DNA from 3 places in the Methylobacterium sp. D54C genome. Region 1 is predicted to be linked to each of the others. Evidence: predicted binding sites of a transcription regulator. Region 1 holds the regulator's gene; each other region holds the start of a gene.
What was found. The regulator PhoB, encoded in region 1, activates phosphate uptake and scavenging genes when phosphate is short. The targets are predictions, from matches to a motif close to TGTCATNNANCTGTCAT.
Positions count from the first base shown of each region.

Region 1 (7,473 bases):
TGGGCCTTCAACCTGCGCGGGTCCGACGTCGCCCACACGCCCCTGGCGCTGGGTTACGCCATCCTGCCGCGCGAGGGACGGGCCCGGCTGTACCTCGTCTCTCCGAACGTCGATCCGGCCCTGCGGGCGGAACTCGCGCCGATCGCCGAGATCCTGCCGCGGGCGGACCTGGACGACGGGTTGGCATCCCTGGCGGGCGTGCGCGTCCGCCTCGACGCCGCGACCGGCGCCGTCGCCCTGAAGGAGAAGATCGAGGCCGCCGGCGGCACGGCCGATGTCGGCAAGGACCCGATCACCGGCATGAAGGCGGTCAAGAACGCCGCCGAGATCGCGGGCGCCCGCGCGGCCCATGTCCGGGACGGGGCGAGCGTCGCGCGCTTCCTCGCCTGGCTCGACGGTGCGGCCGTGGCCGGCGGCCTCACCGAGATCGCCGCCGTCGAGGCCCTGGAAGATTTCCGGGCCGCCGGCGGCGACCTGCGCGAGGTCTCGTTCCCCACGATCTCGGGTTCCGGACCGAACGGCGCGATCGTCCACTACCGGGTGAGCCGCGCCACGGACCGGGCGGTCCAGTCGGGCGAGCTGTTCCTGATCGATTCGGGAGCGCAGTACCCGGACGGCACCACCGATATCACCCGGACGGTCGCGGTCGGCGCGCCGAGCCCGGAGATGCGCGACCGGTTCACGCGGGTGCTGAAGGGGCACGTCGCCATCGCCCGGGCGGTGTTCCCGGTCGGCACGACCGGCGCCCAGATCGACGCCTTCGCGCGGGCACCGCTCTGGCAGGCGGGCCTCGACTTCGACCACGGCACCGGTCACGGCGTCGGCGCCTTCCTGTCGGTTCACGAGGGGCCGCAGCGGATCGCCAAGACCGGCACGGTGGCGCTCGAGCCCGGCATGATCCTGTCGAACGAGCCGGGCTACTACGCCCGCGGCGCCTACGGCATCCGGATCGAGAACCTCGTCCTGGTCGAGGCCCGCGCGATCGCGGGCGGGGAGCGCCCGATGCTCGGCTTCGAGACGCTGACGCTCGCTCCCTACGACCGCCGGCTGATCCGGCCGGACCTGCTCGAGCCCGGGGAGCGGGCCTGGATCGACGCCTATCATGCGAGGGTCCGCGAGACCCTGGCGCCCTGGCTCGACACCGCGACGCGCGACTGGCTCGAGCGGGCGACGGCGCCGCTCGAGGGGTGAGCCGGCCGCAGGGGATCCCGGACGCGGTCCATGGTAAGACCCGACGCCATGGTAAGACCGGACGCCATGGAAACGCCCGCGCCGAGCCCGACACGCCGCGCGTGAAACCGCGACCGCCCCGCGCGCGAAGGGACAGCATGATCCGCCGCCTCGCCCTCCTGATCCTGGCCCTCGCCGCGGGCCTCTCGGCCGCCGCGGCACAGGGGGTCCCGCAGGGCTTCCGCACGCCCGCGGACCTCGTGCGCGCGAGCCTCGTGGCCGAGCCCGCCGCCGTCGCCGGCGCGCAGCCCTTCACGCTGGCGGTGCGGATGCAGGTCAAGCCCGGCTGGCACGTCTACTGGCGCAACCCGGGCGATTCCGGCCTGCCCCCGGAGGTGACCTGGACCCTGCCGGCCGGCTTCAGCGCCGGCGCGATCCGGTGGCCGGCGCCGGAGCGCATCCCGATCGCGACCCTCATGAACTACGGCTACGAGGGCGAGGTCACGCTCCTCGTCCCGGTGACGCCGCCGCCGAGCCTCGACCCGGCCGACCCGGTGCGGATCCAGGCCAAGCTGACTTACCTCGTCTGCGAGACCGAGTGCGTGCCCGGCTCGGCCGATCTCGCCCTGACCCTGCCGGTCGGCAAGGCCGAGCCGGACCCGGCCAACGCCGCGCTGTTCGCGCGCGCCCGCGCCGCGCTCCCCGTGCCGGCGCTCTGGCCCCTGAGCCTGTCGAGCCAGGGCGACACCCTGCGCCTCGATTTCGCCGCGGCCGGCCTCAAGCCCGAGGCGGTCCGGAACGCCGCGTACTTCCCCTACGCCGAGACGGCGATCGACAACGCCGCCGCGCAGGTGATGAGCGTCGACGGGACCGGCCTGCACCTGACCCTCGCCCGGAGCAGCCCGACCGACCCAGTGCCCGCCGCGCTGCCCGGCGTCCTGACGGTCGAGGAGGTCGACGCCGCCGGGACCCGCCGGCTCGCCTTCGCGTACGGCGACGAGCCGGTGCTCCCGGCCGCCGCGGCGGCGGCCGCGACCGCGCCGCCCGCGACCGCGCCGGCCACCGCCGACTTCGACGCGCTGACGCTGGCGACCGCCGCGGCCTTCGCCTTCCTCGGCGGCCTGATCCTCAACCTGATGCCCTGCGTCTTCCCGGTCCTGTCGATCAAGGTGCTCGGCCTCGTGCGGCACGCGGGCGAGGGGCCGGCCCGGCTGCGGCTCCACGGCCTCGCCTACACGGCCGGCGTCCTGGCGAGCTTCCTGGCGCTCGCCGCCGCGCTGATCGGCCTGAAGAGCGGCGGGGCCGCGATCGGCTGGGGGTTCCAGCTCCAGTCGCCCGCCATCGTGGCGGGGCTCGCCTACCTGCTGTTCGCGATGGGCCTGAGCCTCTCGGGCGCGGTCCATGTCGGCGGCCGGCTCGCCGGCCTCGGCGACGGCCTCACCCGGCGCGGCGGCCTGAGCGGCTCGTTCTTCACCGGCGTGCTCGCGACCCTGGTGGCGACGCCCTGCACGGCGCCGTTCATGGGCTCGGCGGTGGGCTTCGCGCTGACCCAGAGCGCCGGCGTGGCGCTCGCCGTCTTCGCGAGCCTCGGCCTCGGCCTCGCCCTGCCCTTCCTGCTCCTGACCCTCTGGCCGCCGGCCCTGCGGGCGCTGCCGCGGCCGGGCGCCTGGATGGAGACCCTCAAGCAGGTGCTGGCCTTCCCGGTCTACGCCACCGTGGCGTGGCTGATCTGGGTGCTGGCGCAGCAGGTCGACCCGCGCGGGCTGCTGGCGGCGCTGATCGGCCTCGTCCTCGTGGGCTTCGCCGCCTGGGCCTGGGAGCACGGCCGCGCCGCCCCGCCGCGGGCCGGCCGGGTCGCGCAGGCCGCCGCCGCGCTGGCGCTGATCGCCGTTGGGGCCCTCGCCGTCACCCTGCCCCGGGATCGCGCCGCGCCGGCCGCGCAGGCCGCCGCCGACGGGATCGAGCCGTTCACGCAGGCGCGCCTCGACGCCCTGCTCGACGCGCACCGCCCCGTCTTCGTGGACATGACCGCCGCGTGGTGCATCACCTGCGCGGTCAACGAGGCGACCTCGCTCAACACGAAGGCCGTGCGGGCCGCGATGGCCGAGCGCGGCGTGACCTACATGAAGGGCGACTGGACCAACCAGAACCCCGAGATCACCCGCCTCCTGGAGAAGCACGGGCGCAGCGGCGTCCCGCTCTACCTGCTCTATACCGGGACGGGAGAGCCCCAGGTGCTGCCGCAGATCCTCACCGAGGGGACGGTCCTGGCGGCGCTGGAGGCGGTGCCGGCCGCCTCGGGCCGGAGCGCGGCGCTGGCGCGCTGAGTCCCTGGAGGCCGGGACGCGCGAATCTTCGCGGGCCCGTCCCACCGTCTTTGCGAGCGGAGCGAAGCAACCCAGCAGCGCCGCGCGCGCCGGCGTCCCGCCGCTCTGGGTCGCTTCGCTCCGCTCGCGATGACGGCGCGCCGGAGCGGTGAGGCGCTCCGACAGCCCTTCGGGCCGCCTCAAGCCTCCAGCGAGAAGGTCTCGTCGAAGGCGTAGCCCGAGCCCCGGACCGTGCGGATCGGGTCGGTCTGGCGCGGGCCGTTCAGCGCCTTGCGCAACCGCCCGACATGGACGTCGACGGTGCGCTCGTCGATGTAGACGTCGTGGCCCCACACCCCGTCGAGGAGCTGCTCGCGGGAGAAGACCCGGCCCGGCGCCAGCATCAGGAATTCCAGGAGCCGGAACTCCGTGGGGCCCAGATGCAGCTCCTCGCCGCCGCGGCGGACGCGGTGGCCGGTGCGGTCGAGTTCCAGGTCGCCGGCCGCCAGCCGGTCCGAGACGTGGGCGGGCTTGGCCCGGCGCAGGAGCGCGCGGATCCGGGCGAGCAGCTCCGGGACCGAGAACGGCTTGACGATGTAGTCGTCGGCGCCCGTGCCGAGCCCGCGGACACGGTCGCCCTCTTCGCCCCGGGCGGTGAGCATGATCACCGGCAGGCGCTCGGTCTCCCGGCGCGCCCGGATCCGGCGGCACAGCTCGATCCCCGAGAGGCCGGGCAGCATCCAGTCGAGCAGGACGAGGTCCGGGATCCGCTCCGCGAGGAGCAGTTCGGCGTCGTCGCCGCGCGCCGCCGAATCCACCAGGAAGCCCTCGGCCTCCAGGTTGTAGCGCAGCAGCGTGCTCAGGGCCTCCTCGTCCTCGACGATCAGGACTTGCATGCTCACGTTCGAAGACTCGTTCTGCGGGCGGTCCCCGGATGGTGCAGGAGGCGCCGCCCCGCCTCAACCCGCACGGAGAGTGACCCCGGCCGCGCCCACAGGAAGGCGCCGGGGTCGGCGCCTCACGGCGCCTGCACGCCGTCCACGGTCGCGTAGTTCGACGCGTCGTTCTTCGGCCGGTCACCCGCCAGCGTCTCGCCCGTGGCGAGGTAGTGGATCGTCTCGGCGATGTTGGTGGTGTGGTCGCCGATGCGCTCGACGTTCTTCGCGCAGAACAGGAGGTGCGTGCAGAACGAGATGTTGCGCGGATCCTCCATCATGTAGGTCAGGAGCTCGCGGAACAGGGAATTGTACAGGGCGTCGATCTCGCCGTCGCGCTCCCAGACGTCGTGGGCCGCCTGGACGTCGCGGCTCCCGTAGGCGTCGAGCACGTCCTTCAGCTGACCCTCGGCGAGGTCGCTCATGTGGCGCACGCCGAGCACGATCTTCTGGGCCGGCGCCTGATCGGAGATCGCCACCACGCGCTTGGCGACGTTCTTGGCGAGGTCGCCGATCCGCTCCAGATCGCCGGAGACGCGGATCGCCGAGATGGTCTCGCGCAGGTCGATGGCCAGGGGCTGGCGCCGGGCGATCAGCAGCACGGCGCGCTCCTCGATGTCCCGCTGCAGCGCGTCGAGGCGCTTGTCGGCGAGGATCACAGCCTGGGCGAGCGTGTCGTCCCGGCGCACGAGGGCGTCGGTCGCCTCCGCGGTCATCTTCTCGGCGACGCCGCCCATCTCCGAGATCGAGCGACGCAGGTTCTCCAGGTCGGTGTCGTAGGAGGTGACGATATGGCCGGGCATGGCGGATCCTTCGATGGGGTCCCGGGGACGGCCCTCCGGGAGGCTTGCGGGACCCGCCGGCGCGCCGGAGACGCGAGCGGCGGTCCCGGGACCGGAGCGGCCCGGCAGACTAGCCGAAGCGGCCGGTGATGTAGTCCTGCGTGCGGCGTTCCGTCGGGTTCATGAACATCCGGTTGGTCGGACCGAACTCGACGAGCTGCCCCAGATACATGAAGGCGGTGAACTGCGAGATGCGCGCCGCCTGCTGCATGTTGTGGGTGACGATCACGATGGTGAACTCGTCGCGCAGCTGCTCGATCAGCTCCTCGATGCGGCCGGTCGAGATCGGGTCGAGGGCCGAGGTCGGCTCGTCGAACAGGATCACCTCCGGCTTCTGCGCCACCGTCCGGGCGATGCACAGGCGCTGCTGCTGGCCGCCCGACAGGCCGGTCCCCGGCTGCCGGAGCTTGTCCTTCACCTCGTCCCAGAGGGCGGCCTTGCGCAGGGATTCCTCGATCCGGCCGTCGAGCTCGGATTTCGGCAGCTTCTCGTAGAGGCGCAGGCCGAAGGCCACGTTGTCGTAGATCGACATCGGGAACGGCGTCGGCTTCTGGAACACCATGCCGATGCGCGAGCGCAGCTCGTTCAGGTCGACGGAGGGGCTGAGGATGTTCTCGCCGTCGAGCAGGATCTCGCCCTCCGCGCGCTGCTCCGGGTAGAGGCTGTAGATCCGGTTGAAGCAGCGCAGCAGGGTGGACTTGCCGCAGCCGGAAGGGCCGATCAGCGCCGTCACCTGCCGGTCGTGGAAGTTGAGGTTGACGTCCTTAAGCCCGTGGAAGCTGCCGTAATAGAAGTTCAGGTCCTTGACGGCGATCCGCACGGGGCCGCCCTCTTCGGCGCGGTTGCGGTTCAGCTCGACCGTGGGGATCGCGGAGGCGGCGTTCATCGTCGTGTCCTCGAAAGGGGGCTCAGCGCGAGGCCTGCGGCTTGATCACGAGGCGCGCGATGATCGACAGCGCCAGGATGGTGGTGGTGATCAGAAGCGCGCCCGCCCAGGCCAGGCCCTGCCAGTTCGGGTAGGGCGAGAGGGCGAACTGGTAGATCATCACCGGCAGGTTCGCGACGCCGCCCATCAGGTTGGCCGAGAACCAGGAATTGTTGTTGAGCGCGGTGAACAGCAGCGGCGCGGTCTCGCCGGCGATGCGGGCGAGGGCCAGGATGATGCCGGTGACGATGCCGGCCGAGGCCGCCCGCCAGGTCACGCTCATGATCACCGTCGAGGGCGGCGCGCCGAGCGCCGCGCCGGCCTCCCGCAGGGTGCCGGGCACGAGGCGCAGCATGTCCTCGGTGGTGCGCACGATCACCGGCACGGCGATGATCGCCAGCGCCACGCCGCCGGCCCAGCCCGAGTAGGTGCCCATCGGCCGCACCATCAGCGTGTAGACGAACAGGCCGATCAGGATCGACGGCGCCGAGAGCAGGACGTCGTTGAGGAAGCGGATCAGGGCGGCCAGCTTCGAGCCGCGCCCGTACTCGGCCAGGAAGGTCCCGGCCATGACGCCGACCGGCGTGGCGATCAGGATGCCGATCCCGGTCAGAACGAGGCTGCCCAGGATAGCGTTGGCGATGCCGCCGCCCTCGGAGCCCGGGCCCGGGGTCGGGTTGGTGAACAGGGTCGGCGTGAAGCCGCGCACGCCCTGGACGATCAGCATCACCAGGATCGAGCCGAGAACCAGGGCGCCGACCACCGTCGCGGCGGTGCAGGCGACGCGCAGGGTCCGGTCAGCGACGCGGCGTCCCTGACGGACGCGGCCGGGGCGGCGCTGGGCAGCCGGGGCGATCGTGCTGGAGGAAACCATCGCGCGTGCTCCTCAGGCGGACTGGACGCGGCGCGTCAGCAGCCGGGCGATGATGAGCACCACGAAGGTGATCACGAACAGGATGCAGCCCAGCGCCATCAGCGCGTTCAGCTGGAGGCCGTCCGCCTCGTTGAACTCGTTGGCGATGCGCGACGCGATGGTCGAGCTCGGGTCGAAGATCGAGGCCGAGAGCCGGTTGGCGTTGCCGACCACGAAGGTCACCGCCATCGTCTCGCCGAGCGCCCGTCCGAGGCCCAGCATGATCGCGCCGATGATCGAGACGGCCGCCTGCGGCACCAGCACGTGGCGCACGACCTCCCAGGTGGTGCAGCCGATGCCGTAGGCGCTCTCGCGCAGCACGGTCGGGATCTGGTCGAGCATGTCCCGGGCGATCGAGGCGATGAACGGCACGATCATGATC
Region 1 is NZ_JBKFAK010000009.1:59,856-67,328, reverse strand. Features, by position in the region: gene ACLBYB_RS18665 (aminopeptidase P family protein) at 1-1,191, shown strand, start outside; gene ACLBYB_RS18660 (protein-disulfide reductase DsbD family protein) at 1,329-3,497, shown strand; gene phoB (phosphate regulon transcriptional regulator PhoB) at 3,677-4,372, opposite strand; gene phoU (phosphate signaling complex protein PhoU) at 4,495-5,214, opposite strand; gene pstB (phosphate ABC transporter ATP-binding protein PstB) at 5,324-6,139, opposite strand; gene pstA (phosphate ABC transporter permease PstA) at 6,162-7,052, opposite strand; gene pstC (phosphate ABC transporter permease subunit PstC) at 7,065-7,473, opposite strand, start outside.

Region 2 (7,473 bases), on a different contig from region 1:
CCTGCCCGCCGACAGCGTGACCTTCAGCTTCCTGCCGCCGGCCGACGCCAAGATCGCGCTGGCCTCCGGGGCGGTCGACGCCTGGTCGACCTGGGAGCCCTACACCTCCACGGCGGAGCTCGCCGGCCTCGTCCGGGTGATCCGCGACGGCAACGGCATCACCCCGGGCCTGACCTTCGCGGTGGCGAGCGACGACGCGATCCGCACCAAGCGGGCGCTGCTCGCCGATTTCGGCGCGCGCCTCGCCCGCGCCCGGGAATGGGCCCTGAAGGATCCGGCGCCCTACGCGTCCGTCTGGTCGAAGCTCATCGGCCTGCCGGAGGCGGTGCCGCGGCGCTGGTTCGGCCGCGCCGCCTACCGGGCCGTCCCGATCGACGCGTCCGTGATCGCCGACGAGCAGCGCAACATCGATCTCTACGTCCGCGCCGGGCTGATCCCGAAGGCCCGCGCGCCGCGGGCCGAGGCGATCCTCGACACGAGCGTCTCGCAAACCGCCGCCGCCGTGCAATGATGGCGCGGGAGGACCCGACATGCACGACCACGGCGACGACCACGGCCACAGCCACGATCATGGCCACGCCCACGATCACGCCCACGATCACGCCCACGACCACGGCGCGTCCGAGCGCTGGAAGCACGACGGCGTTCGGGTGATCCCCGGCGACCGGCTCGACGCCAACACCGCGCAAACGCCCGGCATGTACCGGCAGGCCGCGATCAACGCCGCCCGGGTCGGCGCCCAGAAGATCTGGGCCGGCACGGTGGCGATCCAGCCCGACGCCAAGACCGGCGTGCACCACCACGGCGAACTGGAGAGCGTGATCTACGTGGTCTCGGGCCGCGCCCGGATGCGCTGGGGCGACCGGCTCGAATACGTCGCCGAGGCCGGGCCGGGCGACTTCATCTTCGTGCCGCCCTTCGTGCCGCACCAGGAGATCAACGCCTCGACCGACGAGCCGCTGCACTGCGTGCTGGTGCGCTCCGACAACGAGGCGGTGGTGGTCAACCTGCCCGACGTCGAGGCCGCCGAGGCGCCCGAGACGGTGTACTGGGTCGACCCGATCCACAAGCATCCGTGAGAGACTGGAGACGGCAGCGATGAGCCGGGACCGCCAGCTGCATCTCGGCGCCTTCATGCGCCCGGTCGGCATCCACACCGCGTGGTGGCGCTATCCGGGCGGCTATCCGGACGCGAACTTCAACTTCGAGCACCTGGCGCACTTCGCCCGGCGGCTGGAGGCCGCGAAGTTCGACGCGTTCTTCATGGCCGACCACCTCGCGGTGATGAACATGCCGGTGGCGGCGCTCCGCCGCTCGGCCACCGTGACGTCGTTCGACCCGCTGACCCTGCTGCCGGCGCTCGCCGTGCTCACCGATCGGATCGGCCTGATCGCCACCGCGTCGACAACCTACAACGAGCCCTACCACGTCGCCCGCAAGTTCGCCTCGCTCGACCACATCTCGAAGGGGCGGGCCGGCTGGAACCTCGTCACCTCCGGCAACCCGGACGAGGCCCTGAACTTCGGCCGCGACGCGCATCTGGAGCATGCCACCCGCTACGCCCGCGCCCGCGAGTTCTTCGACGTGGTGACCGGCCTGTGGGATTCCTTCGCCGACGACGCCTTCACGATGGATCCGGCGAGCGGCCTGTTCTTCGACCCGGCGAAGATGCGCGTCCTCGACCACCGCGGCGACTTCCTGAAGGTGAAGGGGCCGCTCAACGTCGCCCGGCCGGTGCAGGGCTGGCCGGTGATCGTCCAGGCCGGCGCCTCCGAGGCCGGCAAGCAGATCGCCGCCGAGACCGCCGAGATGGTGTTCGGCGCGGCCTCGACCCTGGAGGCGGCGCGGGCCTTCTACGCCGACGTGAAGGGGCGGATGCCGGCGGCGGGGCGCGACCCGGACCAGCTCAAGATCCTGCCCGGCTGCTTCATCGTCCTGGGCGAGACGGAGGACGAGGCGCAGGCCAAGAAGGCGCGCCTCGACGACCTCGTCCATCCCGACAGCGGCCTCGCCAACCTCTCGGTCCGCCTCGGCGTCGACGCGACGGGCTTCGCCCTCGACGCGCCGCTCCCGGAGCTTCCCGAGAGCAACGCCAGCAAGAGCGGGCAGGCCCAGATCGTCGACTACGCCCGCCGCACCGGCGCGACCGTGCGGGAACTCGCCCGCAAGGTCGGCGGCTACGGCGGCCTGCAGATGGTCGGCACGGCCGCGCAGGTGGCCGACCGCATGGAGGAGTGGCTGGAGACGCGCGCCTGCGACGGCTTCAACGTGATGTTCCCGTTCGTGCCCGAGGGTCTCGACGACGTGGTCGACCGGCTGGTGCCGGAGCTGCAGCGGCGTGGGCTGTTCCGCCGGGACTACGCCGGAACGACGCTGCGCGACCATCTCGGCCTCGCGCGGCCGGCCAACCGCTTCTTCCCGCCCGACGCCCCGGCTCGGCCAGGGGGCTGATCGACCCGCCGCGCGGGCCGGCGCTGTCCCGCGCCGTCGGGGTTCGTGGCGGATCATGCGAACGGCGCGAACCTCCGGTCGTGTCGCGCGGTTATTCTCGGATCGTCGCGCGCCGATGGGAGGGGATCGTGCCCGAGGCTGTTCCGCCCCTGTCCGGGTGCCGCGTCCTCGTCGTCGAGGACGAGTATCTCATCGCCAGCGAGGTCAAGCGCTGGTTGCACAGCGCCGGGGCCGAGGTGATCGGCCCGGTCCCGCGCGCGGATCTCGCCCTGGACCTGATCGCCGAGCAGACGCCCGACGCCGCGGTGCTCGACGTGAATCTGGGCGACGGGAACAGCGTCTATCCGGTCGCCGAGCGTCTCGGCGTCCTCGGCGTGCCGTACCTGTTCGCCACCGGCGACGTGCGGGTCACCGGCGCCTCGGCCCAGGCGAGCCGGCCCATCCTGGAGAAGCCGTTCGTGGCGGCAGAGCTGGTCCGGGCCTTGACCAGGCTCGTCGCGGCCGCCTGAGGCCGCCGCGCCGCCCGCGCGGCCTCAGAGGGGGCCCGGCCCGGGATGCGGGCCCATGCGCCGGCGGTCGTGCTCGATGGCGAAGACGTGGGCGTAGAGGTTCGCGACCCAGCCCCGTCCCTCGACCGTGAGGTCGAGGAACCGGATCGCGTCCCCGATCACGGGCTCGATCTTGCCCCAGAAGAACGACGGGTAGCGCTCCGCGAGGTCGGCCGGGCTGTCGTAGCCGAGTTCCGCGTTGACGCCGATCTCGGCGAATTCGTGGAATAGGGCGTTCAATTTGCGCGGGTAGAGCGGGTCGCCGAGCTGACCGATCAGGTCGGCCGCCCGCAGCAGGCCGGCCTCGGTCCCGGTCTCGCGATGGGAATCGTCCTCGGGGACCGGGAAGCGGGTCAGCTCGATCGCCCGGATGACCCGGGACGCGTCGACGAGATCGTGCGTGCCGAAGCGCTCCTGCACGGCCAGCTTCGAGCGTTCCACGTGGTAGGGCGCCAGCGCCGCGTCCGAGGCGCCCCGGGGCAGGCTGACGGTCGTGCCCTGCGCGTCGATGACGAAGGCCTGCAGCCGGTCTCCGGCGCAGACGCCGCGCACGTAGCCGATGTCGTGGTAGAGGGCGGCCAGGATCATGTGCAGCCAGTCCTCGGGCGTGATGCCCTGCTGCAGGAAGCGGCCGCGGAGGATGTCCTGGGCGACCAGGGTGACGAGGGCCGTGTGGTCGCCGTCGTGGTAGAGGGCGTCGCTCCCGACGATCCGCTCGATCGTCAGGCGCGCCGCGGCCTCGATGATCTCGGCGTAGCGCGGCTCCCGGCTGCCGAAGGTCCGCTGGTAGGTCAGGGCCAGGTGCTCGCCGAGGGCGTCGGCGAGCATCTTGGTCGCGTCGAACATGGGATCCTCGCCGTCAGCTGCGTCGGGCGGCGCCGCGCCCGGCCGGGTCAATGGAGATCACGCGGATCGCCCCCCGCGATCGACGAGCCGCTCCTCGAGATAGGCCGCCGCGTCCGCGTAGAGTTCGTAGCGGCGCAGCAGCACCGCCCGCTTCTCGGCCTTCGTCGCCGCGTCGAGCTTGGCGCGGGCCCTGTCGGCGCGGGCGCGCAGCTTCCCGGCGAGCTTCTCGAAGGCGGCATCGATGCGCGCGCCGACCTTCTCGCCCTCGGCGCGCGCCGGATCGGGGTCGTCCTGCCGGCGCTTCGGCCCGGCCCTCTTCGCTTCTCCAGCCATGACGCATCTCCGGTCGCCCCGATCGGTGGCGGAACCGTATGACGGAACGATCACGGGCGCGACATGGGATCGGCCGCCGCGGGCGCGGCGCTTTCTCAGGCGTGTCACGGAACGCTGCTCTAGGTCGGCCCCGCGACGCGCAGGAGAACCGGCGATGCGGCCCGACGACAGCTCTGCCCCGGATGCCACCTTGAACGCCAACTCGGATGCCACCCTGGAGGCGATCCGGCGTGACCTCGCCGACAGCTACGACGAGGAGCTGGAACTCGGGCTCGAGGAGGATCGCCTCGACCGGCTCGCGGCCGAGCTCGGCGGCGCGCCGCCCGATCATCTCGACCGCAAGGTCTATTTCCGCGCGCTGCTCCGGCTGCAGCACGAGCTGGTCCGGCTCCAGGACTGGGTGCAGGACCGGAAACTGCGCGTGGTCGTGCTGTTCGAGGGCCGCGACTCGGCCGGCAAGGGCGGCGTGATCAAGCGGATCACCCAGCGCCTCAATCCCCGCGTCTGCCGCGTCGCCGCCTTGCCTGCCCCGAGCGAGCGCGAGCGGACGCAATGGTATTTCCAGCGCTACGTCTCCCATCTGCCCGCCGGCGGCGAGATCGTGCTGTTCGACCGCTCCTGGTACAACCGCGCCGGCGTCGAGCGGGTCATGGGCTTCTGCACCGAGGCGGAGGTCGAGGAGTTCTTCCGGTCGGTCCCCGAATTCGAGCGCATGCTGGTGCGCTCCGGCATCGTCCTGGTAAAATACTGGTTCTCGATCACCGATGCCGAGCAGGAATTCCGCTTCCGGATGCGGATCCACGATCCGCTCAAGCAGTGGAAGCTGTCGCCCATAGACGTCGAGTCGCGGCGCCGCTGGGAGGACTACACCCGGGCCAAGGAGGACATGCTGGCGCGGACCCATATCCCCGAGGCGCCCTGGTGGGTGGTCGAGGCGGTCGACAAGCGACGGGCCCGCCTGAACTGTATCAGCCACCTGCTCGACCAGATCCCCTACGGCAGCGTGGAGCACCCGGCGGTCCACTTGCCCGAGCGCTTGCGGCACGCGGACTACGTGCGCGGCCCGGTTCCCGCCGCGATGATCGTTCCGGCCGCGTTCTGATCGCGGCGCGGAGACGGCGCGGGAGTCGTGATCCTGTCGCGGTGGCGCGGCTATAGCGCCGCCATGGCGAAGCGCCCCATGACTCTCGACCTGTTCACGACCCTGGATATCGTCGATGACGACGTCTCGGCCGTCGTCGACGCCTATCTGGCCGATCCCACGCCCGGTTCGGTGGCGTTCGGGGACGGCTTCCGCATCGACCCCGCGGCCGCGGTGGCCTCGCATCCCTTCGCCCGGACGCTGATCGATCAGCCCTGGGCCGATGCCGGGCTGCGCCGGGCCGCCATCCGCGCCGCCATCCTGCTGGCGGAGCCGGAGCGGGTCTGACCGGATCGGCCACCTTTCGCGCGACGGTCGCGCGATATTCGTGGGGCTGGCATGCGGCTGTCATCGCGCTGGCATACCGCTGTCATGCGGCCGTCATGGGCGGGATGGCAGGTCGCCGCCACGGCGAACCTCCCGACCCTATGCCGCCACTCCGCCCGCCCGGTCCTGCCGTGGCGGGCTTTTGTATGCCCGCGGCTCGGCCATCGCGACGACGCGCGTCGGATCCTACGCCTAAAACGGTAGGTGTGCCGACCTCCGACCACACGACGCCCGGTTGTAATCTGGGGCGGAGACGGCGCGGATGAACGGCGCGCCTTCACGGTGAACGATCGGTTTACCCAAACCGCACAATTGCGCCGACCGCTCCGATCCGGGCGCGATCGGCGGGCGTTCTACGGGCAGGTCCACCGGAGACGTGCTGACATGCTGATCCTCAACCCGATGACCGGCCAGATGGTCGAGGTGCGCGTGCCCCGGCCGAAGCCGAAGGCCGCCTGAGCGCGCCAGCTCTCCGTCCGCTCCCCCGCACGCCCGCGGCCCAGGCGGCGTGCCCCTCCAGCCCCGCACGACCCATGCTGCCGACCGATCTCGACCGACCCGCCGAACTGACCCTCTGGCCGGGCTACGCGCCGGCCCGGGTGGCCGTGTCGCACAGTTTCCCGACGCTGCGGGCCGCCCTCGCCGCCGCGGTCGCGGCGATCGATGCCGAGGATGCCAATCCCTGGATCATCACCGAGGGCGGCGACATCCTCGCTCCGGGATGGATCCGCGCGAACACCGCGGGCGCCGTCCTGCAGTAGCCGGACGTCAGCCGGCGAGCTGGTCCGCGCCGCGGTTGCGCCACCGGTACTCGCTCGGCGAGATCCCGTAGCTGTCCTTGAAGCGGCGGCTGAAATGGCTCTGGGTGCAGAAGCCGCAGCTGTAGGCCAGCTCTCCGACGGCCAGATGGGCGAAGCCGGGATCGGCGAGACGCTGCGCGGCGGTCTCCAGCCGCCGCCGCCAGATCCAGTCGGCGATGTTGCGGTCCTGCTCGCGGAACAGGGCCTGGAGGTGGCGCAGCGACACGCCGACGGCCGCCGCGAGCCGGGCGGGGTCGAGGTTCAGGTCGCCGAGATGGGCCTCGATGTGGGCCAGCGCGCGCTGGAAGATCAGGACGCCCTGGATGTTCTTGGGGGTCTCGTGCGCGAGGCGTTCCGCGATGCTCGCGACGATGAGATCGACGCCGACCGACGCCATGCGGTTCGACATGTCCGGCGTCAGGCGCTCCGCGTTGCGGACCAGTTCCTGGAAAAAGGTCGTTACCATCGACGTGCCGACTTGATCCGCGCCGATCGTGAGGCACGTGAACCGGCGCGTCGAGCCGAGGGCGCGCTCCAGGGCCGCGCGCGGCAGCTCGACGAACAGCGTCTGCGTGTCGACGTCGGAGGCCATCGTCGCCGGCCGACGGTCCATCACGACGATGTCGCCGGGATTCTGGATCGCGGTGCGGTCGTCCTGCGCGCTGAACACGCGGCCCTTGAGCGTGATGGCGACGTTCAGGGTCTCGTACTTGCCGTGCCGGCGGATCGTGTCCGGGGTCGCGACGGTGGTGACGGCGCTCTGCGTCACGCGCGTGATCAGCAGCGGCCCGACCTCCGCGGCCTCCAGCGTGCCGGTGAAAGCGTGCGCCACGGCAGGCGTAAGTTCGACCGGCACGATCCGCTCGAAGATCGTCTCACGCCAGAGGCGGAAACTGTCTTTCGGCTTGAAATCCGCCGTCGAGAACAAAGTCCTCATCGTAAATTCTTGTATTCATGCTTCGCCGCGCGCGCTCGGGAAAACGGTAGCACGCTTTCAGGCAAGCGCAACGGCGCCGACCAACCTAAG
Region 2 is NZ_JBKFAK010000002.1:72,072-79,544, forward strand. Features, by position in the region: gene ACLBYB_RS05540 (ABC transporter substrate-binding protein) at 1-511, shown strand, start outside; gene ACLBYB_RS05545 (cupin domain-containing protein) at 531-1,079, shown strand; gene ACLBYB_RS05550 (LLM class flavin-dependent oxidoreductase) at 1,099-2,451, shown strand; gene ACLBYB_RS05555 (response regulator) at 2,580-2,960, shown strand; gene ACLBYB_RS05560 (hypothetical protein) at 2,985-3,845, opposite strand; gene ACLBYB_RS05565 (hypothetical protein) at 3,903-4,178, opposite strand; gene ppk2 (polyphosphate kinase 2) at 4,333-5,280, shown strand; gene ACLBYB_RS05575 (hypothetical protein) at 5,359-5,607, shown strand; gene ACLBYB_RS05580 (hypothetical protein) at 5,959-6,105, shown strand; gene ACLBYB_RS05585 (hypothetical protein) at 6,180-6,407, shown strand; gene ACLBYB_RS05590 (helix-turn-helix domain-containing protein) at 6,415-7,383, opposite strand.
Region 2: the regulator PhoB is predicted to act here: its motif matches at 4,217-4,233, upstream of ppk2 (polyphosphate kinase 2).

Region 3 (7,473 bases), on a different contig from region 1:
TTGTTGGCGATCGGCGACAGGAACTGGTGCAGCAGGTAGCCGTGGGCGCCGTGCAGCTCGACGGCCTCGATACCGAGGCGCACGGCCCGCTTGGCGGTGGCCACGAACTGGTCGCGGACGCGCTTCAGGTCGGCGGCGTCGAGGGCGTGGGGCGGGACCTCGCCCTCGCCGTGCGCGACCGCCGAGGGCGCCTCGGTGCGCCAGCCGTAGGCGTGCTCCGGCGGGATCTGCTGGCCACCGGCCCAGGGGGCCTCGCTGGAGGCCTTGCGCCCGGCGTGGGCGATCTGGATGCAGACCGGGATCGGCGCGTACTCGCGCACGGCGTCGAGCACGCGTGCCAGCGCCCGCTCGCAGCCGTCGTTGTAGAGGCCGAGATCCCAGGCGGTGATCCGCGCCTCCGGGGAGACCGCGGTGGCCTCAAGGGTCAGCAGGCCGGCCCCCGACATGGCGAGCTGGCCGAGATGCATCATGTGCCAGTCGGTCGCCTCGCCGTCCCGCGCCGAGTACTGGCACATCGGCGCGACGAGGATGCGGTTCTCGAGCGTGAGCGCGTCGAGTGTCAGCGGTTCGAACAGGCGAGCGGTCATCGGCAACTCCTGGTGGAGGGTTCACTCTGGCCCAGGACGGGCGCGGCGGCCAGTGCGGTGCGGCAGAGCACCTCTGCGGGCGGGCGGTGCGGGAACTTGCGGATGTGGCCGCCCGTTTCCTGGCCTGTCGCCGCATCGCGGCAATCGACGCGAACCGCCTGAGGGGGCGAGATCGCCCGAGGTCCAGATGATGCTCACCAGACTCGCCGTCCCGCTCGCCCTGGCCGCCGGCTGCGCCGCCCTAGCGGGCACCGCCCAGGCCCAGCCCGCCGCCTTCGGCGGACCCAAGATGCTGATCCACGGGAATTACTGCGGACCGGGCAACAACGCGCCGCTCCCGCCGATCGACGCCCTCGATGCCGCCTGCGCCCGCCACGACGCCTGCACGCCGAACGGCGGCCTGCCTTCGGAGGCCTGCAATCTCCGCCTGCAACAGGAGGCGACGCTGATCTCGCGCGATCCGCGGCAGCCGCAGGATGTCCGGTCCCTCGCCGGCCTCGTGGCCGCCACCGCGACGCTGATCCCGTCCGAGCCGAACGCCCGGCGCGTCCCGGTCTCGGTCACCACGGGTCCGGCCGCGGGGACCTACGCGCCCGCCCTGACGCAGCCGGCGCCGACGGTCGATATCGACACCGACGACGACGGCGCTGACGCGGATTGAGGCGGGCCGCGATCGCCCGTCAACGCGCAAGCGGCGCGGTCCGGCACCCTACCGGTCCGCGCCGATCCCCCGGTCCTTCAGGCTGTCGCCGATCTCGTCGAGGGCCGCCGCGTCGTCGATCGTCGCCGGCATCGTCCAGGGCTCGTGATCGGCGATGCGCTTCATGGTGGCCCGCAGGATCTTGCCCGATCGGGTCTTGGGCAGCCGCGGCACGGTCAGCGCCAGCTTGAAGGCCGCCACCGGGCCGATCTCGTCCCGCACCTTGGCGACGAGTTCCCGCTCGATCGTCTCGGTCGGCCGGGCGACGCCGGCCTTCAGCACCACGAACCCGCAGGGCACCTCCCCCTTCAGCGCGTCGCGGATGCCGATGACCGCGCATTCCGCCACGTCCGGGTGGCTCGCCAGCACCGCCTCCATGCCGCCGGTGGACAGCCGGTGGCCCGCGACGTTGATGATGTCGTCGGTCCGTCCCAGGACCGTGATGTAGCCGTCGGCGTCGATCACCCCGGCATCCGACGTGTCGTAGTAGCCCGGGAAGGTGGCGAGGTAGCTCGACCGCATCCGGTCGTCCGAGCCCCAGAGGGTCGGCAGGCAGCCGGGCGGCAGGGGTAGGCGGATCGCGATCGTGCCCATGGTCCCCGCCGGAACCGGCTTCCCGCCCTCGTCCAGGACTTCGACCCGGTAGCCCGGCATCGGCACGCAGGTGCTGCCGTGCTTCACCGGCAGGAGGCCGAGGCCCATCGGGTTGCCGGCGATCGGCCAGCCGGTCTCGGTCTGCCACCAGTGGTCGACGACCGGTCGGCCCAGCACGCGCTCGGCCCAGGCGACCGAGTCGGGATCGGCGCGCTCGCCCGCCAGGAACAGGCTGCGGAAGGCCGAGAGGTCGTGATCGGCGATCCGGGCGCCCTTCGAATCCTCCTTCTTGATCGCCCGCAGGGCCGTGGGCGCGGTGAACAGGCAGACCACCCCGTACTCGGCGACCACCCGCCAGAAGGCGCCGGCATCGGGCGTCCCGACGGGTTTCCCCTCGTAGAGGACCGTGGTGCAGCCGTGCAGGAGCGGCGCGTAGACGATGTAGGAGTGGCCGACGACCCAGCCGATGTCGGAGGCGCAGAAGTAGGTCTCGCCGGGCTGAACGCCGTAGAGGTTCGGCATCGACCAGGCCAGGGCGACGAGGTAGCCGCCGGTATCGCGGACCACGCCCTTCGGCTTCCCGGTCGTGCCGGAAGTGTAGAGGACGTAGAGCGGGTCGGTGGCGGCGACCGGCACGCACGCCGCGCTCCGCCCCGCCGCCCGGGCGGCCGCGACGGTCTCACCCCAGTCGCGATCCCGGTCCGCGACGAGGGTCGCAGGCCCTTGCGGGCGCTGGAGGATCAGGCAGGCCTCCGGCTTGTGCCGCGAGGCCGCGATCGCCGCGTCCAGGAGCGGCTTGTAGGCGACCACGCGGTTCGGCTCGATCCCGCAGGAGGCGGCGAGCACCACCTTCGGCGCCGCGTCCTCGATCCGCACCGCCAGCTCGTTGGCCGCGAAGCCGCCGAACACCACCGAGTGGACCGCGCCGAGCCGGGCGCAGGCCAGCATGCCGAACAGCGCCTCGGGCACCATCGGCATGTACAGGATCACCCGGTCGCCCTTGCCGACGCCGAGGTCGGCCAGCACGGCGGCCAGCACCGCCACCTCGTCGCGCAGCGCCCGGTAGGTGATGCTGCGCTTGGTCCCGGTCACGGGCGAGTCGTAGCGGATCGCCACCTGATCCGCCCGGCCCCCGTCCGCGTGGCGGTCGACCGCGTTGTGGCAGGCGTTCAGGGTGCCGTCCGGGAACCAGCGTCCGTAGGGGCCGGAATCCGGCGCGAAGGCCCGCTCCGGCGCCCGCGCCCAGTCGAGGGCCCGCGCCGCACCGAGCCAGAACGCCTCGGGGTCGCGGCAGGCCGATTCGTAGATCTCCGGGTAGCGGCCCGGCAGGCTGGCTCTCGTCATCGGTTGGGCGTTTCCTCGCGGACCGCTCTCCGGCGGCGGGCCGCAGAGTAGCCCATTCTCGCGCGCACGGGAGTGGCCACGGGAGGGAGTGGCCACGGGCGTGACGGCCGCGCCCGGGTCCCGGCGGCCGCGGCTCGGTGCCCCCCAAGAGAAAACCGCCGCACCGGGGCTCCCGATGCGGCGGTCGTCAGCTTGAATTCGCTATCAGATTGGACGTCTCAGGCGTCAGTGCAACGTGTCGTTGCCCGCCTGAAGCTTGTTGATCTCGTCCTTGAGGAGGAGTTTCCGTCGCTTCAGCTCGGCGATGTGGAGGTCGTTCGCCGAAGGTCTGTGGATCGCTTCCTGAATCTCGCGCTCGAGGGCTTCGTGCTTCCGGGCGAGTTGGTTCAGATGCGTCTGCAGCGACATGAGTCGAATCTCCTGTCATCGTTTCGACACAACGAGATTGGCACAGGATGCCGGACCTGTCGAAGCGTTTTCTACAGCTAAGTCTGATGATTGCTTACCGCGCCGCCTTGTCCGGCGCCGGAGCGTGACGCATGCTCTCGGGCGACGAACGGTCTTCGGGTTCTCAGGTGACGATGGCGGACGAGGCGGGTGAGGGTGCGCAGTCGGACCTCCTGGGCGAACTGGCGCGGCTGCGCGAGGAGCACCGGGATCTCGACAGCGCCATCGAGGCGCTGGAGCGCAGCGTCGCCGGAGACCAGCTCCAGATCCAGCGCCTGAAGAAGCGCAAGCTCACGCTGCGCGACCGCATCTATCACATCGAGGACGCGCTCACGCCGGACATCATCGCCTGATGCCGGTGGACGCCCTCCGGCCCCGCCTTGCCGCAGGCCCGCGCCGCCTGTAAGCGCCCTCTTTTGCCGGGATCAACGATGGCGTCGCCTCCTTCGGTCGCGATCATCATGGGTAGCCAGTCCGACTGGGCGACCATGCGTCATGCCGCCGAGACGCTCGACGCGCTCGGCGTACCGTACGACGCGCACATCGTGTCGGCCCACCGCACGCCGGACCGGCTCGTCGCCTTCGCCAAGGGCGCGGTCGCGGCCGGCCTCAAGGTTGTGATCGCCGGTGCGGGCGGCGCCGCGCACCTGCCCGGCATGGCGGCCGCGATGACCCGCCTGCCGGTCTTCGGCGTGCCGGTGGAGTCGAAGGCCCTCTCCGGCCAGGACAGCCTGCTCTCCATCGTCCAGATGCCGGCCGGCATCCCGGTGGGGACCCTGGCGATCGGCCGGGCCGGGGCGGTGAACGCGGCCCTGCTCGCCGCCGCCGTCCTGGCGCTGACCGACCCGGACCTGGCGGAGCGCCTGGAGGCGTGGCGCGCGGCCCAGAGCGCCTCGGTGGCCGAACGGCCGGTGACGGAAGAGAACGCGTGACGGACAAGATCCTCGGCCCCGGCTCCATCCTCGGCATCGTCGGTGGTGGCCAGCTCGGGCGCATGATCGCGCTCGCGGCGGCCGATTACGGCCTCAAGGCGCATGTCTACGCGCCCGACGCGGACAGCCCCGCCTTCGACGTGGCCGCCCGGACCACCTGCGCGGCCTACGACGACGCCGCGGCGCTGGCGGATTTCGCCCGCAGCGTCGACGTCGTGACCTACGAGTTCGAGAACATCCCGCACGCCACCGCCGACGTCCTCGCGAGGCACGCCGCCCTGCACCCGAACGCGCGCGCGCTCTCGACCACGCAGGACCGGCTCACCGAGAAGGAGTTCATCAACGGCCTGGGCATCCCGACGGCGCCGTTCCGGGCGGTGGACACGCCCGACGACCTCGACCGGGCGATCGAGGTGATCGGCCTGCCGGCCGTGCTCAAGACCCGCCGCTTCGGCTACGACGGCAAGGGGCAGCGCATGCTCCGCGAGCGGGCCGAGGGCGACCGCAACGCCCTGTTCGCCGAGTTCGGCGGCGCGCCGCTGATCCTGGAGGGCTTCGTGCCGTTCGAGCGCGAGGTCTCGGTGGTGGGCGCGCGCGGGCGCGACGGCAGCTTCGCGGCCTACGACCTCTGCGAGAACGAGCACCGCGACCACATCCTCGCGCTGACCCGGGTGCCGGCGCCCGGCGTGTCCGCCGAGACGGGCCGCGCCGCCGTCGAGATCGCCCGGCGGATCGCCGACGCCCTCGACTATGTCGGCGTGCTCGCCGTCGAGATGTTCCTCGTCCGCGAGGACGGGGCGGAGCGGCTCGTGGTCAACGAGATCGCGCCCCGGGTGCACAATTCCGGCCACTGGACGAGCGAGGGCGCGCTGACCTCGCAGTTCGCCCAGCACGTCCGGGCCGTCTGCGGCTGGCCGCTGGGCGATGCGGGCCGGGTCGGCGGCCTGCCCGTCGAGATGCGCAACCTGATCGGCGCCCAGGCCGACGACTGGCACGCCCTGCTGGCCGAGCCCGGCGCCCACCTGCACCTGTACGGCAAGGGCGAGGCGCGCCCCGGCCGCAAGATGGGCCACGTCACGCGCCTCGGGCCGGGCCCGACCGGATCCTGAGGCTTCGAGGGCACACCCGCGTCGCCGCGTGATCGCCGGAGGGCCGTCCGCGGCCCCGCGGAACGGTCGAGCCATACCTTCGCCACATCCCGCCGCTTCCACGACAGTGTGGTCGGTTCCGAATGCTGTCGCTCGAGCCCGCCCGCACCGCTCGGTCCCGCCGGGACCGGCGGGGGCCGGATCACGACGCGGCGCTTCTTAAGCCGGCCTTCACCGTGATGCGCGACGGTGCCCCGAACTCGGGCGTGCCCGGCGCTCGGCGCGGGCTCTTGGACTGTGAGGGGCGGGGCGGGCGCGCGCGGAGCGGGCAACGCCTCGGGGAGAGTGGGGCAATGAACGTACGCAACCGGCTGGGACGGAAGACGGCACTGATCGGCGCGGCCTTGGTCTCGGCTGCCGGCCTCGCGGGCTGCGAGACCGTCGGCAGCGCGGCCGGCCCGCGGCAATACGCGGTCCTGGAGAAGGACACGACCGGCGCCACGAACGTCAACATCGCCTCCCTGACCGAGGTCGTGCAGCGCAACCCGAACGACGCGGCGGCCTACAACACCCGCGGCGCCGCCTACGCCCGCGCCGGCCAGTTCAACGACGCCATCGGCGACTTCACCAAGGCGATCCAGCTCGATCCGAACTCCGCCTCCGCCTACAACAACCGCGCCCTGGCGAACCGCCAGATCGGCCGCGACGGCCCGGCGCTGCAGGACTTCTCCAAGGCGATCGGGATCGATCCGAATTACGGGCCGGCCTATATCGGCCGGGCCAATGTCGAGCGCGCGCAGGGCAACCTCGACCAGGCGCTGAACGACCTCAACGTCGCGATCCGCCTGAGCCCCGAATCCGCGCAGGCGTACCATGCCCGCGGCCTCGTGAAGCAGAAGCAGGGCCAGGACACCCAGGCGATCGCCGATTTCGACGCCGCCATCGACCGCGACCCGTTCGTGGCCGCGCCCTACGCGGCCCGCGGCCAGAGCCTGATCGCGACCAACCAGTACGCGAAGGCGATCGAAGACTACAACGCCGCGCTCAACGTGAACGCCAAGGACGCCACGTCCTGGGCCTATCGGGGCCTCGCCTACGAGAAGCAGGGCCAGCGCAAGGAGGCGATGGAGAACTACCAGCGCGCCTCGACGATCGACCCCAACAACACCGTCGCGCGGGCCGGCCTCGGCCGCGTGCAGGGCGGTGTCGGCACGCTGTTCAACTGATCGCTCCGTCATCGCGCGCGAGCGGAGCGACGAAGGGCAGCGCGGCACGTTCGAGCGTGGCGCCGCCGGATCGCTCCGCTCCGCCCGCAGGGACGGTGCCGGCGCCTGAGGCGAACTACGCCGCCAGCAGGCCGTTCTCGTCCTGCGTGATCCGGCGCAGGTGGTGGGCGGTGTCGCCGAGCTGGTACTCGATCATGGCGAGCCGCTTGAAGTGGTGGGCGCCGATATACTCGAGCGTCATGCCGATGCCGCCGTGGAGCTGCACCGCCTCCTGGCCGACGTAGCGGCAGGCCTTGTTGATCTGCACCTTCACGGCCGACAGGGCCGCCGCCCGCGCCCCCGCGTCCGGCGTGTCCACCATCATGGCGGCGTAGAGCGCCATGGAGCGGGCCTGCTCCAGCTGGATCAGCATGTCGACGGCGCGGTGCTGCAGCGCCTGGAACGAGCCGACGCTGACGCCGAACTGCTTGCGGGTCTTGAGGTACTCCACCGTGAGCCTGTGGAGCGCGTCCATGGAGCCCACCGCCTCGGCGGCGAGCGCCGCGATCCCGTGCT
Region 3 is NZ_JBKFAK010000015.1:87,933-95,405, forward strand. Features, by position in the region: gene ACLBYB_RS23205 (NADH:flavin oxidoreductase/NADH oxidase) at 1-587, opposite strand, end outside; gene ACLBYB_RS23210 (hypothetical protein) at 775-1,248, shown strand; gene ACLBYB_RS23215 (propionyl-CoA synthetase) at 1,297-3,225, opposite strand; gene ACLBYB_RS23220 (YdcH family protein) at 3,451-3,633, opposite strand; gene ACLBYB_RS23225 (YdcH family protein) at 3,765-4,025, shown strand; gene purE (5-(carboxyamino)imidazole ribonucleotide mutase) at 4,104-4,604, shown strand; gene ACLBYB_RS23235 (5-(carboxyamino)imidazole ribonucleotide synthase) at 4,601-5,713, shown strand; gene ACLBYB_RS23240 (tetratricopeptide repeat protein) at 6,046-6,918, shown strand; gene ACLBYB_RS23245 (acyl-CoA dehydrogenase family protein) at 7,034-7,473, opposite strand, start outside.
Region 3: the regulator PhoB is predicted to act here: its motif matches at 3,647-3,663, upstream of ACLBYB_RS23220 (YdcH family protein).